2 linked regions of the Reyranella humidisoli genome follow. The protein of the gene in region 1 interacts with the protein of each later gene in a pairwise test. Links are inferred from orthologs where the notes say so. Each region holds a gene or a part of one and is shown on either strand. Other genes may lie near its edges.

Region 1 (7,978 bases):
CTATCCACGCCGTCGAACGCATCGGTTCCTGCCGGCCCGCGTCACGGCTTCAGTGCCTTGTCGAGGAACGACTTCACGTCGACCACGAACTGCTTCCAGGCAGGCTCGTAGGCACCGTAATGCGCCCCGCAGCAACCGCCGGGCTTGCTGCGATTGCCAACCCCGCTGAGATAGCGCACCGGCAGGCCGAGCGCATCGAAACTGTGATGGGCACCTTCGTAAATCTTCGTTTCGACGAGATCACGGCCGCGCACGACACGGTCCATCACGGCACGGCATTGCGCGACCGGCGTCCAGTCGTCGAGTGCGCCCATGGCGAGCAGGATCGGTTGACTGACCGCGAGGCGCGGCCCCAGCGCATCCGCCAGCGCGCAATCGGGATAGAGCAGCACTACCGCCCGCGCCGCCGATGGCGCGGTGCTTTCCGGCGTGGCCGAAAGGGCACGCAGCATCGCGACGCCACCGCCGTAGGAATAACCCATGTAGGCGAGCCGCCGCGGATCGATGCCCGGCTGCTTCGCCAACCACGCAAGGGTTGCATCGATGTCCGCCGCCCGCACCTCGGCCGCGGCGGGCGTCGGCCAGTTGCGGCCGCACACGTCCTTGAGGCCGCGCGCCGAGAAACTGTCGACCACGAGCGCGGCGTAGCCCCACGATGCAAGGAGCCCCGCCATGCGCGCGGTGTTCTGGCCCGGCCCGCCGCAGCCGTGGAACAGCGCAACCGCGGGCACCGGCGCCGTGACGTTGGCAGGACGGAAGAATTGCGCCGCGAGCTGAAGCGTGCGACCGCCCTGCTCCACCGGAACGCGGACGTTCTGCTGGGCCGAAGCAGGCATTGCATACAAGACGGCGAGCAGAACGAGGATGGAGGTCGTCCATGCTGGCGCTGCGGCTCGGGCTTGCCCGCGTCTGTTCGGCCACCGAAGATGCATCGGCCGGAACGTAAACCATGCAAGAGCAGAGACAACAGGTGGATTGCCCGTGAACGAGACGATCTACACCATCTCAACCTGGGTCATCCCGGCGATCCTTGCCATCACGCTGCACGAAGCAGCGCACGGATTCGTGGCCCTGCGCTTCGGCGACCGCACCGCCTGGCAGCAGGGCCGCGTGACCCTCAATCCCTTCAAGCACATCGACCCGTTCGGCACGATCATCCTCCCGGGCCTGCTGATCTTCCTGCGCGCGCCCTTCCTGTTCGGCTACGCCAAGCCCGTGCCGGTGAATTTCCGGGCGCTGAACAATCCCAAGCGCGACATGGTCTGGGTCGCCGCCGCCGGGCCCGCCACGAACGTCCTGATGGCCGTGGCCGCGGGCCTGCTGGCGCACCTCGCCGTTCTCCTGCCGCAACCCGCGGCGACGTGGTCGATCCTCAACATTGAGAACGCGATCCTGATCAACGTCCTGCTCGCCGTCTTCAACATGGTGCCGCTGCCGCCGCTGGACGGCGGCAGGGTCGCGGTCGGCCTGCTGCCCAACAGCCTGGCTTTGCCGCTCGCCCGGCTGGAACCCTACGGCATGCCGATCCTGCTCGGCCTGATCTTCCTGCTGCCGCTGATCGGCCGGCAGTTCGGGGTCGACCTCAACGTCATCGGCTGGATCCTCGGCGAGCCGGTCAACTGGCTGGTCAACCTCGTGATCCGCGTCACCGGCAACGGCTGACCCCAAAAGAAAAGTGTCGCCGCCGGGAATAAACGGCCTCTCCCCGGCGTCTCTCCCCTGCAGACCAACTGCTGCATGGGAGTCACACAATGCTGAAGTCGATCCTTTCCGCCGCCGCCGCTCTGGCGGTCCTCGCCGCCGGCAGCGCGTTCGCCGCCGAGCCCGCCTCCGCCACCCCGCCCGCCATGAAGAACGGCATGCTGGTCAGCGCAAGCGGGATGACGCTCTACACGTTCGACAAGGACGCCACGCCGGGCAAGTCGGTGTGCAACGGCCCGTGCGCCACCAACTGGCCGCCGGCCCTCGTCGCCGACGGCGCCAAGGCGTCGGGCGACTGGAGCATCATCACGCGCGACGACGGGCTGAAGCAGTGGGCCTACAAGGGCAAGCCGCTCTACGCCTTCGCCAAGGACACCAAGGCCGGCGACACGACGGGCGACGGCTTCCTGAACGGCGCCTGGCACATCGCCAAGTAACGCGACGCGTACGGACCGAAGGATACGGTGCCGGCCAAGGTTCGGCCGGCACCGGCCTTCCTGTAGAGTAGCCCGATGGCCGATGCGGAAGCCCTGCTCGAACCGCTGATCCCCGCGTTGCGCCGCTATGCCTATGCGCTGCTGCGCGACCACGATGCGGCCGACGACCTGGTCCAGGACACGCTGGAGCGCGCGCTGTTGCGCTGGGCGCTGCGGCGGCGCGACGGCGACCTCCGCGCCTGGCTCTTCACCATCCAGCGCAACCTCTACGTCTCCGCGCTGCGCCAGGGCCAGCGGCGCGGCGCGTCTGTCGAGCTCGACGACGCGACGATGCCGGCGACCGGCGCGCAGCAGGAAAGCGGCCTCGAGGTACAGGACATCCTGTCGGCGCTCGACCGACTTCCGGAGGAGCAGAAGTCGATGCTGCTGCTGGTCGGGGTCGAGGATCTTTCATACGACGATGCAGCGAAGGTCATGGGCGTGCCGATCGGCACCGTGATGTCGCGGCTGGCGCGCGGCCGCCAGAAGCTGCGCGCACTGCTGGAGACGGGGCGGACGACGCTCCTGCGGAGAGTGAAATGACGGGCAGGGACACGCCACGAAGCAATTTCCCCATCGGCGAGAACGAGCTGCAGGCTTTCATCGACGAGCGGCTGGACGACGAGCGGCGCGCGGTCGTGGACGCGCACCTCGCCCACCATCCCGAGTTGGCCGAGCGCGTCGCGCAGGAGCGCCGCCAGCGCGCGATGCTGCGCAGCCGACTCGACGCCAAGTTCGCCGAACCCATTCCCGCCCGCCTCCGAATCGCCAACCTGCAGGCCGCACGCCGCACCTTTCGGCTGCGCAGTTGGGGCAGCGCCGCCGCGGCCATCGCCCTTTTCGTGACCGGCGCGACCGCGGGCTGGTTCGCCAACGAAATTGCGCCGATGCCTCGGCCGGTGGCACCGACGGCCAGCGTCGCGCAGGGTGCGAAGGCGGCCTATCGGACCTTCGTGGTCGAAGTCGCCCATCCCGTCGAGGTGGGCGCGCAACAGGAAGCGCACCTGCTGCAGTGGCTCTCCAAGCGGCTGGGCCGCAAGCTCGCGGCCCCCGACCTCTCCCGATTCGGCTACAGGCTGATGGGCGGGCGCCTGCTTCCGGGCGGCGACGGTGCGGCGGCGCAGCTCATGTACGACGATGCGAGCGGCAAGCGTCTCACCATCTATGTGCGTGCGACGGAGGGAACCGAGACGGCCTTTCGCTTCCAGAAGGAAGGCGAAGCCTCGACCTTCGCCTGGATCGACCAGGGCTTCGGCTTCGCGGTGACGGCACCGGCCAGCCGCGAGGAGCTGCTGCCGATCGCCGAAGCGGTCTATCGCGGCTTCGAGGGCAAGAGCTGACCGCTACTTCGTCGGGTCGGTCATGTCCTCGAATTCCTTGAGGTGACGCGGCGCCCATTTGTGGTCGCGCGCCTTCACGATCCACTTGTCGAGCGTGGGCCAGCGCCGCCGGGCGGAGGTCACCCATTTGCGGCCGGTCTCGAATTCCGTCGCCAGCAGATAGAGGGCGATCACGAAGAAGATCCAGCCCTGCAGGATCGGGATGAAACCGCCGACCACCGACATGGCCAGACAGGCCATGATCGCGAGCGCCATCAGCGGCTGGCGCATGGCGGTCCTAGAGGTGGATCGGCTTGTCCCACGCGGCGAGCGCGGCTTCCTTCAGCGCCTCGTTGACCGTGGGATGGGCGTGGCAGACGCGGCCGATATCCTCGGCCGAGGCGGAGAACTCCATCGCCATGGCGGCTTCGCCGATCATGGTACCGGCCTCGGCGCCGAAGATGTGGACACCCAGCACCTTGTCGCTCGCTTTGTCGGCCAGAACCTTCACGAAACCCTCCGTGGCGCCATTCGCGCGGCTGCGCGGGTCGGCGGTGAACGGATACTTGCCGACCTTGTACGCAACGCCGGCCGACTTCAGTTGTTCCTCGGTCTTGCCGACCCAGGCCACTTCGGGCTGGGTGTAGATGATCGAGGGTACGAGATCCCAGTTCACGTGACCCTTCTGGCCCGCGAGGGTCTCGACGCAGGCCACACCGTCCTCGCTCGCCTTGTGCGCGAGCATGGGACCGTCGATCACGTCGCCGATGGCATAGATGCCGGGCACCGAGGTCTGGAAGTGGCCGTCGACGGCGATGCGGCCGCGCTCGGTCATCTTCACGCCGAGCTTGTCCAGGCCGATGCCCTGCACGAACGGACGGCGGCCGATCGAAACCAGCACGACGTCCGCTTCCAGCGTCTCGGCCGCGCCGCCCTTGGCGGGCTCGACCGTCAGCGTCACGCCGGCGCCGGTCGTCTCAGCCTTGGTGACCTTGGCGCCGAGCTTGAACTTCAGCCCCTGCTTGGTGAGCGCGCGCTGGAAGAACTTGGTGACCTCGTCGTCCACGCCTGGCGTGATGCGGTCGAGGAACTCGACCACCATCACCTCGGCGCCGAGGCGGCGCCACACCGAACCCAGCTCGAGGCCGATGATGCCGGCACCGACCACGACGAGGCGCTTCGGCACTTCCGAAAGCTCGAGCGCCCCGGTCGAGGAGACGATCTTCTTCTCGTCGATTGTCACGCCCGGCAGCGGCATCACTTCCGAGCCTGTGGCGATCAGGATGTTCTTCGCGGCCAGCGTGTCCTTCACCGCACCATCGTCGCCCACGACCGCGACGGAGCCCGGCGCCTCGATGCGGCCCGCGCCGGTATAGGAGACGATCTTGTTCTTCTTGAACAGGAAGGCGATACCCTTGGTCGTGGCCTCGACGACCTCGCCCTTGCGCTTCATGAGTTGCGCGAAATCGAGCTTCGGCGCCGCCACGACGATACCGTGCACGCCAAGATCGTGGCCCGCTTCCTCGAACAGATGCGAGGACTGCAGCAGCGCCTTCGAGGGGATGCAGCCGACGTTGAGGCAGGTGCCCCCGAGCGTCGCACGCTTCTCGACGACGGCGACCTTGAGGCCGAGCTGCGAGGCGCGGATCGCGGCGACGTAACCACCGGGTCCGGCGCCGATCACGACGAGATCAAAGGATTCGTTTGCCATTGGCGCACCGTGCTCATTACGAAATCGGTGTCATCCCGAGCGCAGCGAGGGACCTTTAAACAGCGCCGCGAAAAAGGTCCCTCGCTGCGCTCGGGATGACACGGTTGTTGAAACTCAAACGCCGAGCAAGAGACGCTCGGGATCCTCGATGCAGTCCTTGACCTTGACCAGGAACAGCACCGCCTCGCGGCCGTCGATGATGCGATGGTCGTAGGACAGGGCGAGATACATCATCGGACGCGCCTTGATCTCGCCGCCGACCACCATGGGCCGCTGCTGGATCTTGTGCATGCCGAGGATGCCCGACTGGGGCGGGTTCAGGATCGGCGTCGACATCAGCGAGCCGTAAACGCCGCCGTTGGAGATGGTGAAGGTGCCGCCGGTAAGGTCGGCGATCGACAGCTTGCCGTCGCGCGCCTTGCGGCCGAGATCTCCGATGCCCTTCTCGACGCCCGCAAAGTCGAGCGCATCGGCGTCGCGCAGTACCGGCACGACCAGCCCCTGCGGCGTGCCCACGGCGACACCGATGTCGTAGTAGTTCTTGTAGACGAGCTCGTCGCCCTCGATCTCGGCATTGACCGCCGGCAGCTCCTTGAGCCCCGCGATGCAGGCCTTCACGAAGAAGGACATGAAGCCCAGTCGCGCGCCGTGCTTCTTCTCGAAATCGTCCTTCAGCCGGTCGCGCAGCGCCATCACGTTGGTCATGTCCACCTCGTTGAAGGTGGTGAGCATGGCCGCGGTGTTCTGCGCTTCCTTGAGGCGGTTGGCGATGGTGCGGCGCAGCCGCGTCATCTTCACCCGCTCCTCGCGGTCGGCCTTGAGGCGCGGACCGGTGGGCGCGGCGGGCCTGGCGGCCGGCGCCGCGGCGGCCGGGATCGACGAGATCGCCGCCAGCACGTCTTCCTTGGTCGCGCGGCCGTCCTTGCCCGTCGGCTGGATGGAAGCGGCGGAAACGCCCTTCTCCTCGGCGAGCTTGCGGGCGGCGGGACCTGAGGCGGCGAGATTGGCGCCGGCAGGCGCCGCAGCAGCAGGTGGCGGCGCGGGAGCAGCCTTGGGCACGGCCGGAGCGGCCACCGGCTTCGGCGCAGCGGCACCGGCAGCCCCCGCCTCGATGTGACAGAGCACGCCGCCCACCTGGACGGAGGCGCCCTCTTCCACGGCGAGTTCGGCGATGGTGCCGGCGACGCTGGCATTCACCTCGACGGTGACCTTGTCCGTCTCGAGTTCGCACAAGGGCTGGTCGACGGCGACCGCATCGCCCGCCTTCACCAGCCACTTCGCAACGGTCGCCTCGGTGACCGATTCGCCCAGAGCCGGAACCTTGATCTCGACGGCCATGACTACACTTCCTCTTCTCTACCCGCGCTCAACCGACAGTGAGGGCGCGGTCGACCAGATCGGCCTGTTCCTTGAGATGGTTGCGCGCCGACCCGGTGGCGGGCGACGCGGCTTCGGGACGGCCGACATAGAGCGGCCGCCTCGCCTTCGCCTCGATGTTGGCCAGCGCGCGCTCGATGCGGCGGTCCACGAAGTGCCAGGCGCCCATGTTCTCGGGCTCTTCCTGGCACCACACGATGTCGGCGTTCGGATACTGTGCAAGCCGCACCCCGAGCCGCGTGAACGGGAACGGGTAGAGCTGCTCGATACGCATGATGGCGATGTCGTCGATCTTGCGCTTGCGGCGCTCGGCGACGAGGTCGAAGTAGACCTTGCCCGAGCACAGGATGACACGGCGCACCTTGGCACCGTCGACGAGCTGGTCGGTCTCGACGAGGATGCGGCGGAACGAGCTGCCCGGACCGAAGTCGGCCAGGGTCGAGACGCAATCCTTGTGACGCAGCAGCGACTTCGGCGTCATCACCACCAGCGGCTTGCGGAAGGTGCGGCGCATCTGCCGGCGCAGCGCATGGAAGTAGTTGGCCGGCGTGGTCGGATTGATGACCTGCCAGTTGTCCTCAGCGGAGAGCTGCAGATAGCGCTCGAGGCGCGCGGAGCTGTGCTCCGGCCCCTGGCCTTCGTAGCCGTGCGGCAGCAGCATCACTAGGCCCGACATGCGCAGCCACTTGCTCTCGCCCGAGCAGATGAACTGGTCGATGATCACCTGCGCGCCGTTGGCGAAGTCGCCGAACTGGGCTTCCCAGAGGACCAGCGCGTTGGGCTCGGCCAGCGAGTAGCCGTACTCGAAGCCCAGCACGCCCGCCTCGTTCAGCGGGCTGTCGATCACCTCGTAGCGGGCCTGGCCTTCGGCCACGTGATTGAGGGGCACGTACTTGGCCTCGTTCGCCTGGTCGACCAGCACCGAATGGCGCTGTGAGAAGGTGCCGCGGCCGGAATCCTGGCCGCTGAGACGCACCGGCGTGCCTTCCGAGAGCAGCGTACCGAAGGCCAGTGCCTCGCCGGTCGCCCAGTCGATGTTCTCGCCCGTGTCGATCGTCTTGCGCTTCTCCTGGAGCTGTCGGACGATCTTGCGGTTGAGGTCGAAATCCTTCGGCGGCTCGGAGATCGCCCGCCCGACGGCCTTGAGCAGATCGAGGTCGACGGCGGTAACGCCCTTGCGATCCTCCTCGCCCGGCGCGACCGTGAAGCCCGCCCACTTGCCCTCGAGCCAGTCGGCCTTGTTGGGCTTGTAGTTGGTCGCGGCCTCCAGCGCCTTGTCGAGCTTTTCGCGCAGGCTCGCATCCATGGCGGCGACCTCGTCGGCCGTGACCACGCCCGCGGCTTCGAGTGAAGCGGCGTAGACTTCCTTCACCGAACGATGCGCGCCGATCTCC
Region 2 (6,497 bases), on another replicon or contig:
GATGCCCAGCACCACGCCGGGCACGGCCAGCGCGGTGCTGGCGGCCCAGTCGAGCCACTGCCGGCCGGCCAGGCGCGTGCGCAGGACCAGATAGGCGATGGCGCCGCCGATCACCACGTCGATGGTGGCCGCCAGCCCGGCATAGAGCAGCGTGTTCTTGATGTAGATCGAGCTGTCGCCCAGCACGCGCGTGTAGTGCGCCAGCGTGTAGCCGTCGGGCAGCGGGCTGTAGGACCAGACCGTGGCGAACGACAGCAGCACCAGTCCGACATGCGGCGCCAGCACGAGGGCCAGGATGAGGATCACGACGCCATAGGCCAGCGCCTGCTCGCGCGGTCGCAGCTTCCGCCGGGCGAGGCCGCCGCCGCCGCGCTGGGTCGTGGCGTAATCCTTGCCCTTCATGACCAAAGCGGTCGCCCACATGGTCGCCACCGCGACGAGGATCAGCACGACGGAGATCACGTAGCCCATCGGATCGTCGATGCCGATCGAGGTGATGCGCAGATAGGCCTGGGGCGCCAGCATCTCCTTCACGTTGAGGAGCAGCGGCGTCGCCACGTCGTCGAACACCTTCACGAACACCAGGCTGGCGCCCGCGATATAGCCCGGCAGCGCCAGCGGCAGGGCGATGCGCCGGAACAGGCGCAGCCCGTGCGAGCCCAGGTTCTGCGCAGCCTCTTCCATGCTGCGGTCGATGTTGCGCAGCGCCGCCGACAGGTTGACGAGGATGAACGGGAAATAGTGGATGGCTTGCAGGAAGATGACGCCGTTGAGGCCTTCCATGAAGCCGATCTTGAAGTCGAACCATTCGTCGAGCAGCAGGTTCACCGAACCGTTGCGGCCGAACAGGAGCTGCATCGCCACCGCGCCGACGAAGGGCGGCATGATCAGCGGCAGGAAGCCCAGCGTCTGCACCAGCATGGCGCCCCGGAATTCGAAGCGCGTCGTGAGATAGGCCAACGGCAGCGCCAGCGCCGAGGCCCAGACGACCGTCATCCCGGAAACGTAGACCGAGTTCCAGAACGAGCGGACGAACAGCTCGGTGCGGGCGAAGTCGAGGAAGTTGACGAGCGTCAGCCCGCCGCCGCCCTTTTCGGTGAAGGCGACATAGACGACGGTCGCCACCGGCACGAGCAGGAAGACGGCGAGGAAGAGGGCGATGCCGAGCGCGAGGGCGATCTGTCCGGGGGAGCGGCTCATACTCCTCCCCATTCAAATGGGGAGGTGCCCCTGTAGTCAGGGGGGGAGGGGTCAGAAACCTTGACCCCGAACGCGATGAACCCTCCGCCCGCGTGAGACGCGGGCACCTCCCCATTTGAATGGGGAGGCAAGTGACGAGGCTCCCGCACTAGCGCGCCAGCTTCAGTGCCTCATCGGCCTTGGCTTTCGCCGCCGCATACTTCTCCTTGGCGAAGGCGGCCCACTGCTGCTCCAGCTCGGCCTGGCGGGAGGATTTTTCCTTCGCCCCGGTGAATGCAGCCTTGATCTCGGGCGATGCGGCTTGCGCCTCGGTGATCGGCATGGCGGCGATCAGGTCGCGTGCTTCCTTGGCCAGCGCGCGGGCCTGGGCGTTGTCCTTCTTCTTCAGCGCCGCATCCACTTCGTGCAGTGTCTTCGTCACGGCTTTCAGCGGCTCGAGCTGGAAGGTGATGAGCTGGTCGAACAGCGTGTCGACGGCGGCGGTGCGACCTTCGGAGAGCCCGGCGTTGAAGGTCAGGAGACCCTGGAGGTTCTTGTCCTTGAACGGGTTGGGATAGTCGGCCGGCGCCTTGGCGTAGGTCTCCGGGCGTACCGGGAGACGGCGGATGGTCGGTTCCAGCAGCACTTCCTGGCCGGTGGGCGAGAGCAGGAACTCGATGAAGGCCTCGGCGCCGGCCTTGTTCGGCGCATTGGCGACGATGCCGACATTGGCCGGCACCAGGGTCGTCACCGACGGATAGACGAACTTCACCGGGAAGCCCGCGCCCTGCGAGGAGAAGGCGAAGAAGTCGATCACGATGCCGTAGCCGACCTGACCCGAGTTCACCGCTTCCGGCACACCGAACGAGCGGTCGGTCACGGTGCGCAGGTTGCCGGCGATCTCCTTGGTTGTGCGCCAGCCCTTGTCCCAGCCTTCGCCCTGCAGGATCGTCTCGATCGTGAGATGGGTCGTGCCGGAGCGCGACGGCGCAGAGATCGACACATGGTCGAAGTAGGGTGCCTGCGCGAGGTCCTGCCACTCCTTCGGCGTCGGCAGCTTGTTGGCCTTCACGTAGCGCTCGTTCCACATGATGCCGTAGCCCGAGGCGGCGAAGCCGGAATAGAAGCCGTCCTTGTCGTTCACCGGGTAGGAGCCGACCTTCTCGGCGATGCCGGTGGCCTTGGGCTTGTAGGCGCTGAGCAGCTTCTTGCCCTTCAGCACCTCGAAGGCGTCGGGCGCCGATGCCCAGAACAGGTCGACCTGGTTGTTGCCCTTGGTCTCCTCGATGAACTTCACACCGGCATTGGTGTTGCGGTTCTGCACTTCGAGCGTGGCGCCGGGCACGGCCTTCTCGAAGGCCTTCTTGATCGGGTCGGTGACGTCCTTGGAGAAGGAGGTGACCACCGTCACCTTGCCGGTCTGCGCGAAGCCGGCGCCGGAAGCGAGCACGAGACCCAGGGCCGAGCCGAGGGCAAGGGCAGAGCGGCGGAACATGGCGTTTTCTCTCCTGTAGCTTCTGATCAGGCTGCTTCGATGAAGCTGTCGAGTACCTTCTTGGAGCCGGCTTTCTCGAACTCGATGTCCAGTTTGTTGCCGTCCACGGCGACGATGCGACCGTAACCGAATTTCTGGTGAAATACGCGCTGGCCGACGCTGAGGTCGACCCTGTCACCGTCGGTCGCACGGCGATCGTCGGCGGTCTCGTCGCGATAGCGGCCGCGCCTGCCCGTGACGCCGAGGCTTTCGTATTCGAAGCCACTGGCATGGTCACGCATACCGCCATGATGGCCTGCGGAATAGGTCGCATAGAGGCCGGCATCGCTGCTCTCGGCGAGCTGGCCCGGCGGCAGTTCGCGCAGGAAACGCGACGGGATGGCGGCCTGCCACTGGTTGAAGACGCGGCGATTGGCGGCGAAGGATACGTAGGCTCGCTTGCGCGCGCGCGTCAGGCCGACATAGGCCAGCCGCCGCTCCTCCTCGAGGCCGGCCGCGCCCTTGTCGTCGAGCGCGCGCTGATTGGGAAACAGGCCCTCCTCCCAGCCCGGCAGGAACACCGTGTCGAACTCCAGCCCCTTGGCGGCGTGCAGGGTCATCACGCTCACCATGTCGGTGTCGTCACGCGATGCCATGTCGGTGAGCAGCGCGACGTGCTCCATGAACGCCGGCAGCGAATCGAATTCCTGCAGCGCGTTGACGAGTTCCTTCAAGTTTTCGAGTCGACCCTCCGCTTCCGGGGAGCGGTCGATGCGCAGCATGTCGGTATAGCCCGACTCGTCGAGCATGGTTTCGACCACCTCGACGTGGCTCATGCCGTCGAGCATCGCGCGCCAGCGTTCGAAGTTGCGGATCAGGTCGCCCAGCGACTTGCGCGGGCGGGCCTTCAGCTCGTCGGTCTCGAGCGCCCGCCGCGTCGCCTCGAACAGCGAGATCTTCTGCGTGCGCTGGATCAGCCGCAGGGTGCGCAGCGCCGATTCACCCAGGCCCCGGCGCGGCGTGTTGTAGATGCGCTCGAAGGCGAGGTCGTCGTCGTGCTGGATGGTGACGCGGCAATAGGCCAGCGCGTCGCGGATCTCCTGGCGCTCGTAGAAGCGCGGGCCGCCGATCACGCGATAGGGCAGACCCATCGTGATGAAGCGTTCCTCGAACTCGCGGGTCTGGAAGCCGGCGCGGACGAGAATGGCGATCTGCGCGAGCTTGTGCTTGTCGCGCTGCAGCGCCTCGATCTCCTCGCCGATGGTGCGGGCTTCCTCGTCGCCGTCCCAGACGCCGCGCAGCGAGATGCGCTCGCCTTCCTTGGCGTCGGTCCACAGGGTCTTTCCGAGCCGGCCCTCATTGTGCGAGATGAGGTGCGAGGCGGCGGCCAGAATGTGCGGCGTCGAACGGTAATTGCGCTCGAGCCGGACGATCGTGGCGCCGGGGAAGTCCTTCTCGAAGCGCAAGATGTTGCCGACCTCGGCGCCGCGCCATCCGTAGATCGACTGGTCGTCATCGCCGACGCAGCAGACGTTCTGAGTCCCTTGGGCCAGCAGGCGCAGCCAGAGATACTGCGCCACGTTGGTATCCTGATACTCGTCGACCAGGATGTGGCGGAAGCGCCGATGATAGATCTCCAGGATATCCGGATGCTTCTGCCACAGGGTGACGCAATGCATCACCAGGTCGCCGAAATCGACGGCGTTCACCTCGGCGAGACGCTCCTGGTACTGGCGGTAAATGTCGGCCGCGCGGCCGTTGGCGAACTCGCCGGCATCGTCGCCCGAGACTTTTTCCGGCGGCAGGGCGCGGTCCTTCCAGCGCTGGATGATCCCGGACAGGATGCGCGCCGGCCATTTCTTGTCGTCGATCCCCTCTGCCTGCAGGAGCTGCTTGATCAGCCGCGTCTGGTCATCGGTGTCGAGGATCGTGAAGTTGCTCTTGAGGCCGATCAATTCTGCGTGGCGGCGCAGGACCCGCACGCCGATGGCGTGGAAGGTGCCCAGCCACATGCCGTCGGCCGCGCCGCCGATCAGGCTCGCAACGCGATCCAGCATCTCGCGCGCGGCCTTGTTGGTGAAGGTCACGGCCAGGATTTGCGATGTGCGCGTCTGGCCGGTCAGCAGCAGATGGGCGATCCGGGTCGTCAGAACGCGGGTCTTGCCGGTACCGGCGCCGGCCAGAACCAGCAACGGTCCCCCAGCATGGGTGACGGCCTGGCGCTGCTCGTCGTTTAGGCCTTCGAGATGGGCGGTGGGCGCGACGGCGCGCCTCGCCGGAACCGGGTCGGCCGGAGCGGGGTCGTCGGTGATTTCGAACGGATCGGCGGGGGGCGCCATGTACCGTCATATAGCAATCGAGACGGCGGACGCCTATCTTTGAGACTGTGGACGCGCGTGGTGCGCGGGGAGGAGCGCGGATGGCCCGAGGGTTGAACGGTTCCGCAAACGGCGCGGGCCATTGGCCGCCGCCCGGCGAAGAGGGCGTGGTCGCCCGCACCCCCGGTGGTGGCTCCAACCTGCCACCCCTGGTTTCTGCCGCGTTGCCCGCGGTGGTCGGCGTAAAGACCACCATTCCCGAAAGCCGTCGCTCCGCCAAGACTTTGGGCACGGAGCGTGAAGGTCATGGGATTCTCGTCGACGACGAGGGCCTGATCCTCACGATCGGCTATCTGATCATGGAAGCCGACACCGTCACGGTCACCGACATAGAGGGCAACGAGCTGAGTGCCCGCATCGTGGGCTACGACTACGAGAGCGGCTTCGGCCTTGTGCGCACCGAGGAGCCGATGCGCCTGAAACCGATGCGCTTCGGCGATTCCGACTCCCTGACTTTGCGCGCGGAAGCCTTCGTCGCGGGCCTCGGCGGAGAGAAGGCGGCGCTCAAGGTCAAGGTGGCCGGACGGCGCGAGTTTGCCGGATACTGGGAGTACCTGCTCGACAGCGCCATCTTCACCGTGCCGGCCTATCCGCTGTGGGGCGGTTCGGCGCTGATCAGCCAGCAGGGCGAACTGCTGGGCGTCGGCTCGCTGCTGGTCCAGGAGGCTCTTGGTCCGGGATCGCCCGCCTTTCCCGGCAACATGTACGTGCCGATCAACCGGCTGAAGCCGATCTTCGGCGAACTCGTCGCCCAAGGACGCCTTTCGACGCCGCCACGCCCCTGGCTCGGGATCTACACCGTGGAACACATGGGCCAACTCGTGGTCGGCGGCATCTCCGAAGGCGGGCCCGCCGACCGGGCGGGGCTCCAGCGCGGCGACATCCTGCACGCGCTGGACGGCGAGGTGCTCGATGACGTGGCCGACTTCTATCGCAAGCTCTGGGCGATCGGGCCGGCCGGCTCGGTGGTGAAGCTCAAGATGGAACGCGACAGCGACACTTTCGATGTGACGGTCCGGACGGGCGACCGTGGCGGCTATCACAAGTACGGCACCGACTGACCGCCCTGTGCATAGCCTCGCTTTGACTTCGCGGCCGGCCGCTGCATAGGGTCACGTCAAACAGAACGGGGGAGTATCGATGGCCAAGGCGTTCGCCTCACAGGCGGATATGGCGGACAAGAAGATCACCTTCAGCCGTCTTTCCGAACATGCATACGCCTTCACGGCGGAGGGCGATCCCAACACGGGCATCGTGGTCGGCGACGACGCGGTGATGGTGATCGACGCCCAGGCGACGCCGAAGATGGCGGAGCAGGTTATCGAGCGCATCCGCACCGTTACCGACAAGCCCATCAAGTACGTGGTGCTCACGCACTATCACGCCGTGCGCGTGCTGGGTGCCAGCGGCTACAGTCCCGAGCACATCATTTGCAGCGAGGCCACGCGCGACATGATCGTCGAGCG

Evidence for each region. The genes of interacting proteins can lie anywhere in the genome.
Region 2: the proteins of lpdA (region 1) and KQ910_RS19650 interact in binary tests that used the Escherichia coli proteins (3 or more experiments, as listed by UniProt). The link is inferred for Reyranella humidisoli from one-to-one orthologs.

The regions. Positions count from the first base shown.
Region 1 is NZ_JAHOPB010000001.1:281,469-289,446, forward strand. The notes cover bases 3,002-5,923. They hold lpdA (dihydrolipoyl dehydrogenase), read right to left. Parts: upstream 5,208-5,923; coding sequence 3,795-5,207; downstream 3,002-3,794. Other genes in these bases: KQ910_RS01405 (anti-sigma factor family protein), read left to right, coding at 3,002-3,517; KQ910_RS01410 (hypothetical protein), read right to left, coding at 3,521-3,787; odhB (2-oxoglutarate dehydrogenase complex dihydrolipoyllysine-residue succinyltransferase), read right to left, coding at 5,322-5,923. In the rest of the region: KQ910_RS01380 (carbohydrate porin), read right to left, coding at 1-22; KQ910_RS01385 (dienelactone hydrolase family protein), read right to left, coding at 42-836; KQ910_RS01390 (site-2 protease family protein), read left to right, coding at 982-1,662; KQ910_RS01395 (COG4315 family predicted lipoprotein), read left to right, coding at 1,752-2,138; KQ910_RS01400 (sigma-70 family RNA polymerase sigma factor), read left to right, coding at 2,214-2,720; more of KQ910_RS01405, read left to right, coding at 2,717-3,001; more of odhB, read right to left, coding at 5,924-6,545; KQ910_RS01425 (2-oxoglutarate dehydrogenase E1 component), read right to left, coding at 6,574-7,978. UniProt on the Escherichia coli protein: Lipoamide dehydrogenase is a component of the glycine cleavage system as well as of the alpha-ketoacid dehydrogenase complexes.
Region 2 is NZ_JAHOPB010000002.1:272,564-279,060, forward strand. What follows is about bases 2,347-5,367. They hold KQ910_RS19650 (ATP-dependent helicase), read right to left. Parts: upstream 4,993-5,367; coding sequence 2,701-4,992; downstream 2,347-2,700. Other genes in these bases: KQ910_RS19645 (ABC transporter substrate-binding protein), read right to left, coding at 2,347-2,674; KQ910_RS19655 (S1C family serine protease), read left to right, coding at 5,073-5,367. In the rest of the region: KQ910_RS19640 (ABC transporter permease), read right to left, coding at 1-1,200; more of KQ910_RS19645, read right to left, coding at 1,349-2,346; more of KQ910_RS19655, read left to right, coding at 5,368-6,092; KQ910_RS19660 (MBL fold metallo-hydrolase), read left to right, coding at 6,172-6,497. UniProt on the Escherichia coli protein: A helicase with DNA-dependent ATPase activity. Unwinds DNA duplexes with 3'-5' polarity. Translocates on single-stranded DNA with 3'-5' polarity. Initiates unwinding more efficiently from a nicked substrate than double-stranded DNA.